Regions from separate parts of the Lysinibacillus sp. GW823-FHT06C08 genome, predicted to be linked through region 1. Evidence: riboswitches for the same ligand, from Rfam matches in the RefSeq annotation. Region 1 holds a riboswitch; each other region holds the start of a gene.
The links. A riboswitch is a leader RNA that binds a small molecule or an ion and turns the genes downstream of it on or off. The one in region 1 is predicted to bind cobalamin.

Region 1 (3,216 bases):
AAAATGATTTTGAACAAAAGAAAATTAAGGCGTATACAAATGCTATTAAAGATTTACATGGGGATGATGGTAACTTATCTAGTGTTGAATTAGAAACAGGTGACAATATTTTAAGAGCGGGTGGTTTTGTTGTGCCAAGTTTTTATCGTCCCAATAAATTTGCTAAACAGCTAAATTGTCAAGTTGATGAAAACGGAACAATTATGACTGATGGTGCTGGACGAACAACTGCGGCTGGAATATATATTGCTGGTGAAACGGAAAAGGGTGGTCCCTCTTCTTTAATGATTGCAGCTGCGGAAGGCTTTAAGGCTGCTTCAAGCATAAACATGGATATAACAATAGAAAGATTTTAAATTTATGGTTAGCTGATGAGTCATATAAAATTCATCAGCTATTTTGAATATGACTAGTCAAGCTGGCGGAGAATGAACTTGGATATGTTATACTATAAATAAATATAGAATAACTAGAAAAGGTACATATTCATTGTAAATTAGCTGAAAAGTGTAGAACCGTTGGTTGCCTCTCACCTGTATGTTGAGCACATTTTAGTAGTCTTCGTAATGTTATGACGACTACTAAAATGTGTCATCATCGTAAGAGAGGAGTCCTACTTTAGACTAGTACAATAAAAAATCTACGAAGATAGGATGTATAGAGTAGGATGCGAGATTTACATCATACTCATAGTTTTAGACATAATTGCATCTTTACTGTAAAGGAAGATGCCTTTTTTATGTATAAAATTACTAGGGTGGCTACGTTTTTAGGTAAATAAGCGACTATTATTTTTGTTCCTATTTTTTAATAAAATAATGCTATCGCTACATGGTTATATTTTTATATGATTATGTTTTAGTTCGTTCTACAAGGTTATGTCAGAAAATATGAATAGTCTCAAATTGATGAACTTTTATTTCTCGATTTACTTTTTATATAAAGGATGGTACACTTAAAACTATCGAAAAACAATATATTGTGTTCGTTTTGTGTAGGTACTACTATATGTAGTTTAATAGGGAAGTTCGGTACTATTCCGACGCTGTCCCCGCAACTGTGAAGCTGACGATGATTGTAACCACTGTGTGCATTCGCATGGGAAGGAAATCAGAGATTGAAGCAAAGCCAGGAGACCTGCCTATATAAAACAAATTTATCATTTCTTCGGGGATTAAGAGATGGGAACGTCAGTATTTTTAGTATGTTAACGTTTCCATTTAAGCTATCTCTCTAGAAGAGGTAGTTTTTTTATTTTATGAAAAGAGGGATTACTATGAAACTTTATACGAAAACAATCTGTCCAAAATGCCTTTGGGTAAAATCCGAATTACAACGAGCAGGACTTGAAGCTGAAATTGTTAATATTGATCACGATGAACAAGCTAAACAAACAATTATAGATGCAGGTTTTTTAAGTGTGCCTGTTTTAGAGGTAGATGAAACATTTATAGGTGAGGTTCAGGAAATTGTTTCTCGTATTGAGATGATTACACTATGATCGTTTACGCTAGTCGTACAGGAAATGTCCGTAATGTAGTATCTAAATTAAGGGCAGAATCTATTGAACTCTCTGAGGAATTAAGCTTGAATAAGCCTTATCTTTTAATTACATATACAGATGGCTTAGGTGACATTCCAGCAAAAGTGCAACGTTTTTTAGAGAAAAATAGAGATTTTTGTAAAGGAGTAGTTGCTAGTGGCAATAGTAACTTCGGACATCATGTCTTTGGCGCTGCTGGGGAAAAAATTGCTACTACCTATCATGTACCCTTAGTGAGGAAGTTAGATTTGCGTGGCAATCAAACAGATTATGAAGCAATACAAATGTTTTATGAAACGAGGGTAATGGGATGAAAACTTATTTAAAGCTTAATAATGACGTACTGAATCGTTATAGTACAACAGGGCTACTAGAGTTAGAAAAGGACCGTGAGGCTACTCGCCGCTACTTTTTAGAATATGTCAACGTACGTTTACGTTATTTTATAGATATAGAGGAAAAAATCCGCTATTTAGTGGATGAGGGTTACTACGAGAAAGATTTTATCGACATGTACGAGATGGATTTTATAAAGATGCTGTACAAAAAAGCATATGATTATAATTTCCGCTTCCCATCATTTATGAGTGCAAGCAAATTTTATGACAGCTATGCTATGAAAAGTCGTGATGGTGAAGAAATCTTAGAAAAATATGAGGACCGTATTGTCATTATTGCCCTGTACTTAGCACAAGGAAACACTGTACTAGCAAAGCGTTCTGTTGAAGCAATGATGGAAGCCTATCAGCCTGCAACACCTACTGCATTAAATAGTGGGAAAAAAGCCCGTGGTGAATTAGTCAGTTGCTTTAAATTATCAATGGATGATTCTATGAATAGCATTGCTGAAAATATTGGTTATTGTTTAGAGCTATCACGCCTAGGCGGAGGGGTCGGGGTCAACTTAACGGATTTACGACCTTTAGGTGATCCAATTAAAGAAATATTAAACCGTGCAAGTGGAGTTATCCCAGTTGCAAAACTATTAGAAAATTCATTTAGTTATTCTAATCAGCTCGGTCAACGAAATGGCTCAGGAGTTGTTTACCTAAATATCTTCCATGCAGATATAGAGAATTTCATTTCATCAAAAAAACCAAATGCTGATGATAAAATTCGCCTCGCAACACTATCAACAGGAATTATTATTCCAAGTATTTTCTTCGATCTGATGAAACGTGATAAAGATATAGTGTTATTTAGTCCATATGATATTTTTAAAGTATATGGTAAACGAATGTCGGAAATTTCAATTTCAGAAATGTACTATGAACTACTTGATAATCCTAAAATCCGTAAAATTAAACGTTTGAATGCGCGTAGACTCTATACTGAGGTGAAAAAAGCTCAATTTGAATCAGGTTATCCTTTTGAAATTTTTGATGATAATGTCAATGAAGTACATCCACTAAAAAATATCGGTCGTGTAAAAATGTCAAACCTATGTACTGAAATCTTGCAAGTTCAAGAAACTAGTGTCATTACAGATCAAGATCAACCAAACGAATATGGGTTAGATGTGTCGTGTAATTTAGGGTCAATTGATATTCATGCAGCGAGTAAAGTAAATGATTTTGAAACATTAATCGATACAGCTATGCACTTATTAACAAATGTGTCACAAATGACATACATCAAAAATGTCCCATCGGTGGCAAAAGCGAATCGATTAA
Region 2 (3,216 bases), on a different contig from region 1:
TCAAAATAAGCTGCGGAACCATATCCTTTAGTTGAAGGAGCAAAAATTTGAACAAATCTCCATCCTTCAGATGCGTATTGGTGAATTATATTTTGATAATCTTCTTTTGGTTTACTACCCCAAGCATTTAGTTCCACTTTAACGAAATGGTATTCGTACATTATGATCACCTCTAGAAATAGTTGACTTAATTAATATACGAAGAAAGTAGAAGATAGTTTCATAATTAGATTTTTAATTGGAATAAACGACCAAAGCCAATATTGAGTTTTGAATATTGAGTTGGAGATAAACCCACCACTGTTTATTCAACAATCAGGCGCTTTTCGTAATAAGGAAAGCGTCTTTATTCATGGCAATGGCCAGATTGTGGAGCATCTTGTTAAGTGATTTGGATTTTTTTGTTAAAGTATAGTTGAGTTTGTGAAGAATTGTTTTTAAACTAAAGGAACAGATAGTTCAACAAGAGTTTACGTATCAAAAAGCTAGAAAGAGACTGAAAGGGAGTATTACTAATGAATAATAACTTTATTGAAAACATTCAATCGCTTTATTCCGACCTTTCCATTGAAGACATTTATCCTAATGAAATTGGACAGAATAATGATGTGTTAATTGTAAACAAATCTTTGGTTTTTAGGTTTCCAAAATATAAAATTGGAATCAATCAATTAAAAAGAGAGACGGAAATTTTAAAATACATTAAAGGTACCATTTCAACTCCTATTCCGAATCCAATTTATCAATCTTTTGAAGAGTTAGAACCAGGTAAGGTCTTCACCGGATATCATCTAATAGATGGTGTTCCTTTGTGGAAGGAAAGTTTAATAGGTGTGAAGCGTGTTGATTTAGTTAAAGGGTTGGCAAAACAACTTGTTTCTTTTCTTGTAGAACTTCATTCTATATCAGGAGAAAAAGCAAGTCGAGATTTGAAACTAAAGGTTCGTAATCCTCATGAAGAGATGTATAACTTGTATAATAAGATTCGAAATAAATTATTTCCTTTTATGAGAAAAGACGCTCAACAGGAAATCTCACAATCTTTTGAAACGTTTTTAAACGGGAAGGCATTCTCCAATTTAGATATAACGCTTATACACGGAGATTTCGGTGCATCTAACATTTTGTGGGATCCAGAAACAAGTATGATTTCTGGGATAATAGACTTTGGTGGTTCGGGTTTAGGAGATCCAGCGTATGACTTTGCTGGAATACTTTCTAGCTATGGTGAGGATTTTTTTGATATGTGTATTAACCTATATCCTAATGGTCAGGAAATTTCTGAACGAGTTAAATTTTATAAAAGTACATTTGCTTTACAAGAAGCATTGCACGGGATTGAAAATGGAGATAGACAGGCTTTTGAAGCTGGAATTAAAGATTATAAATAGTTTTCTTGTACAATTAATGTGGAATCAGTTCAATTAATATAAGGCATTATCACTAAGAGCCCAATTGTTGATAATTAAAAACAGAGTAAATAGATAAAGTTTTATGTAAAAACAATTTCTACTATTCTGAAATATATGGTATAGTATGGGCATAACTGAATATAGTGTAAGAAATGGTGCCAGATGAAAGTCTGGCTTAAAAGGGAAGTCGGTGCAAATCCGACGCTGTCCCGCAACTGTAATTCGGAGCAAATCACAAATGCCACTGGGAAACCGGGAAGGCTGTGAGGCGTGTTGATGAGAAGCCAGGAGACCTGCCAATTTCTAGTACACACCAAATACCTACGTGGAAATAGGTGGTGAATAGTGACCAAAAAGGCACTGTGCGATAACAAGTGATTTTACGAAAATTCTACTTTTTCGTATTGTTTTTGTCTTAATAAATTTACCATGCAGCCATTTTCCGAGAAGGGGAATGGCTTTTTTTCATGCTACTATTCTGTATTCCAGAGCAAAGTCCACTGGTTTTCATATAGAGCCACTGAATCTAGCATGGGATGACACAAATTTGTAAGAGCAAGTAACCATAAACTTATTGATGAAAGGGAGATTAAATATGACTTATACTAGTACACTCATTGGCTATCCATATATCGGAGATGATCGCGAATGGAAGAAGGCGTTAGAAGCATTTTGGCGTCAAGAACGAACGGAAGAGGATTTTCAGGAAACCCTAAAAAGTATTCGGTTATCGCGGATTGAAAAGCAGCTACAATCTGGCATCGATATGGTGACAGTGGGGGATTTCACATTGTACGATAGAATGTTAGATACAGCCTTAATGTTTGGCTTAGTACCCAAGCGCTTTAACTGGCAAGGTGGAAGGGTAGATTTACATACCTACTACAGTGTAGCGAGAGGCAATCATTCAGCAGTAGCTAGTGAAATGACCAAATGGTTTAATACCAACTATCACTACATTGTCCCTGAATATGAAGGGCAACCGCTGCAACTAACTGAAAATAAGGTATTGGCCGACTTTTTAGAGGCAAAAGAAGCGTTCGGTATTATTGCGAAGCCGACACTTATTGGCCCCTATACATTTTATAAGTTAACTAAGGGCTACAATAAATTAACGCAGGTCGAATATTTATTAGCTCTATTACCTCTCTATGCTCAGATTATTCAAGAATTAGTAGATGCAGGTGCCCAGTGGATTCAATTAGAAGAGCCTTCTTTAGTGACGACACTCGACTCAGCAGAACGGAAGCTAGTACAGGAAATCTATGCTCAGTTAGCGACAACCGTTCCAGCAGCAAAACTAATGCTACAAACATATTTTGAAGCATTATGCTCCTATGAAACATTGATTACATTGCCTGTCCAAGGGTTTGGTTTAGATTTCGTACATGGCTATAAAGGGAATATGGAGTCCCTTCGAAAATTTGGTTTCCCTCAGGATAAAGTTTTAGCTATTGGTATTGTTAATGGTCGTGATATATGGCGTTCCAACCTAGCGGAGGCTAACGCCACGATTCAAGCTATTGAAAAGCTTAGCGATGCTAAGGAATTGTGGATTCAACCCTCAAGTAGCCTTCAACATGTGCCAATATCTACTTCACTTGAAAAGAAGCTGGACCCTGTTCTCAAACAAGCACTGGCGTTTGCTGATGAAAAAATCGAAGAGCTTATTGAGCTCACTAAATATAGAAAAAATCAAGACGGAACGCTACGTCATAATTTCTCAGCAAGTATGAAGGCCATTGAAGCACTAAAAAATCATTCAATTCGTCAAAATAAGATTATCCAACAAGCCGCTCAATCC
Region 3 (3,216 bases), on a different contig from region 1:
AGGAATGGAAAGGCCAACAGCCGGTGAGATTCTATTTCAAGGGGTTAATCTTTATGATGCCACTAGCCAACAGAAAAAAATGATACGGAGAGATTTACAAGCAGTCTTTCAAAATAGCTATCATTCATTAAATCCAAAGCAGACCATTTTTCAAATTTTAGAGGAACCGTACCTAAATTTCGAGCATTATAGCTCAGCTGAGAGACATTATAAGGTAAAGGAATTACTTGATCATGTAGAGTTAGACAAATCTATTACCGAAAAGTATCCCTCCCAGCTTAGCGGAGGACAACAACAGCGTGTTAACATTGCAAGAGCGCTTGCCTTACACCCAAAATTAATTGTTTTAGATGAAGCCATTAGTAGTTTAGATATGATTTTGCAAAAACATATCATTCAATTACTACAGACACTACAAAAGGATTTGCAACTTGCATACATTTTCATTTCTCATGACCTACAGGCTACACGCTTTATTTCAGATCGCATCCTTGTCATGCAAAATGGTCAGCTAGTAGAGGAAAGTATGAAAGGTGAACCATTTAAGCATTCCGCATCACTTGAGCTATACAACGCGATTTTACCCACTCACCCTCGCGAAAGAATTCACAAGAATACTTTAGAATGAACTGGAATGTCTTTGCGAAGAAAGTCCTTATTAAAATTCTTACATTGTTATTTGGAAAGCTTCGTAAAGGAGCTTTCGAACCCCCATATTTTACCTTCTAGGTTGTTTAAGAGAGCGACCGTCCTCTGTTCCATATTATTCGGAAGTTCTTCCTTACTGAAATAAGTGAGGCTTAAGCTCTCACCATCTTTCATTTCCAATACACCCCTTACATGTTTAGCTCTATACAGGTGAATGACTGTATGGATTTCATCGCCATTCGGATAACAGTAGTAATAATCAGGTCCTGAAAAAACACCGATAAAATCAAACTCTGTAGCCACGAGTCCAGTTTCCTCATAAAGTTCACGAGCAGCAACCTGCTCTAATGTTTCGTTTATTTCCATTGAGCCGCCAGGTAATCCCCAATCCAACGTATCTGAACGATGTTGAAAGAGTATCTTCTTATCATCATTAACAACAAGAACTGTCGAACCGACGCTTATAATCGGTCTATTACCGATAAGCTTTCTTAATTCTGTTATATAGCCCATCCCGTCACTCCACGTTTCATCGTTATGCAAAATAATTCGCTTTTTTAAAGTAGACTTCATAAATATAGCTTCATTGGGATTGATTAACAATCTTTTTTTGAGCGAAATAATGCTTAAATATGCAGAATAGTTCGTCAAAAATGAAAAATAGCTTTTTATAATCAGTCTTTTCTGAATTTTACCTATATTGATTGTTTGGAAACCTCTATGTTAAGGTAAAAAGACAAATTGAATATGCTAAATTTTGGTGGTTCAAATGGGTTTGATTCCATTTGATTAAAAGGGAAGTTGGTGTGAGTCCAACACTGTCCCGCAACTGTATGTAGGAGTTCCATAACGTGGCCACTGTTTTGTTCATCAAAACGGGAAGGTGTTATAGGAATGTTGATGATAAGTCAGGAGACCTGCCGCTAAATAAGCATCAATTGACCTACGAGGATAGGGAGGTGTTAGCTACTGTATGATGATTGTGAATGGATGTAAGTTCACTGTTTTTTGTTCTGTCATACTTTTGTAGATTAACAACTTCTAAAGGGGTAGAAGTTGTTTTTTTGTTGTTCTTTCGAGTTTGAATGGTAACGCTTACAAGAATGATTAAACAAAGGGGTTGTAATTCATGGAGTTAACGTATTCACCAGGTCTTGATGGAGTTATTGCTGCGGAAACAAAACTGTCTTTCTTAGACGTAGTAGGAAGCCAAATTGTTATACGGGGCTATGATTTGATTGAACTATCTCAGCGATATTCCTATTTAGATATTGTCCATTTATTATTGCACGGAAACCTACCAACTACTGAGCAACAAGCTGACTTACAAGATAAATTGAAAGAAAACTATCACGTTCCACAAGAGCTTTTTCAAATTTTCAACTTATTACCAAATGGGACACATGCTATGGACGGCCTTAGAACTGGAATTTCAGCGTTAGCAGGGTATGATCAGCACATCAATGATCGTTCGACTGAAAAGAATGTAACACGAGCATATCGACTTTTAGGCGGAATGCCCAATATCGTTGCGAATAGCTACCGTGTATTAAATGGTCAAGAGGTAGTAGAACCGGATAGTGAGCTTTCATATAGTGCTAATTTTTATTACATGATTACTGGAAGAAAACCAACACCATTAGAAGAGGAAATTTTTGACCAATCACTTGTTTTATATAGTGAACATGAAATGCCGAATTCGACCTTTGCTGCTCGTGTTATTGCCTCCACACAATCCGATCTGTATGGTGCTCTAACTGGTGCTGTCGCATCATTGAAAGGAAATTTGCATGGTGGGGCGAACGAGGCAGTCATGTATATGCTGCTTGAAGCTAAGACAGTGGAAGGCTTTGAAGCGATGCTGAAAAACAAGCTCAAAAATAAAGAGAAAATAATGGGCTTTGGCCATCGTGTCTATATGAAAAAAATGGACCCAAGAGCGCAGATCATGAAAGAAGCTTTATATAAATTATGCTTGGAGCAAGGGGATGACCGCTTATATCACATGTGTGAAGCTGGTGAAAAAGTGATGGTGGAGGAAAAAGGCTTGTATCCAAATTTAGATTATTATGCTGCGCCAGTGTACTACATGCTGGGCTTACCAATTGAATTATATACGCCTATTTTCTTTGGCTCTCGAACGATTGGTTTATGTGCACATGTGATCGAACAACATGACAATAATCGATTATTTAGACCTCGTGTTCATTATATAGGCGAGCGTCATAACCTTGAAGAATTGTCGGTATAATCAAGTTTTAACAACTCGCCATAGAGCTGATGGACATTCTGACCAATGCCCATCAGCATACTAGTATATCAAATTCATACCTTGAAAGGAAGATATAGATGATTAAAACGAATGAAAAAACGATGACAGACCAGCTTCTTGTTGATATTGCGGATTACGTATTAAACACAAAGATTACGAGCGAAGAAGCTTACGAAACGGCTCGATATGTTTTATTGGATACGTTAGGTTGTGGCATTTTAGCTTTACAATATCCTGAATGTACAAAACTTCTGGGTCCTGTAGTACCAGGTACAGTCGTTCCAAATGGTACTCGT

Region 2: it holds a riboswitch for cobalamin, as region 1 does, so the genes downstream of both, metE (5-methyltetrahydropteroyltriglutamate--homocysteine S-methyltransferase) here and AC1Q6O_RS04965 (glutaredoxin family protein) in region 1, are expected to answer to the same signal.
Region 3: it holds a riboswitch for cobalamin, as region 1 does, so the genes downstream of both, mmgD (citrate synthase) here and AC1Q6O_RS04965 (glutaredoxin family protein) in region 1, are expected to answer to the same signal.

Annotation. Positions count from the first base shown of each region.
Region 1 covers NZ_JBXAHN010000001.1:1,062,540-1,065,755, forward strand. Annotated here, with positions in the region: gene AC1Q6O_RS04960 (NAD(P)/FAD-dependent oxidoreductase) at 1-356, shown strand, start outside; cobalamin riboswitch at 980-1,159, shown strand; gene AC1Q6O_RS04965 (glutaredoxin family protein) at 1,277-1,501, shown strand; gene nrdI (class Ib ribonucleoside-diphosphate reductase assembly flavoprotein NrdI) at 1,498-1,857, shown strand; gene nrdE (class 1b ribonucleoside-diphosphate reductase subunit alpha) at 1,854-3,216, shown strand, end outside.
Region 2 covers NZ_JBXAHN010000008.1:209,718-212,933, forward strand. Annotated here, with positions in the region: gene AC1Q6O_RS18180 (DUF4177 domain-containing protein) at 1-161, opposite strand, end outside; gene AC1Q6O_RS18185 (phosphotransferase family protein) at 516-1,391, shown strand; cobalamin riboswitch at 1,549-1,727, shown strand; gene metE (5-methyltetrahydropteroyltriglutamate--homocysteine S-methyltransferase) at 2,008-3,216, shown strand, end outside.
Region 3 covers NZ_JBXAHN010000008.1:218,915-222,130, forward strand. Annotated here, with positions in the region: gene AC1Q6O_RS18215 (ABC transporter ATP-binding protein) at 1-628, shown strand, start outside; gene AC1Q6O_RS18220 (NUDIX hydrolase) at 676-1,161, opposite strand; cobalamin riboswitch at 1,393-1,587, shown strand; gene mmgD (citrate synthase) at 1,778-2,899, shown strand; gene AC1Q6O_RS18230 (bifunctional 2-methylcitrate dehydratase/aconitate hydratase) at 2,998-3,216, shown strand, end outside.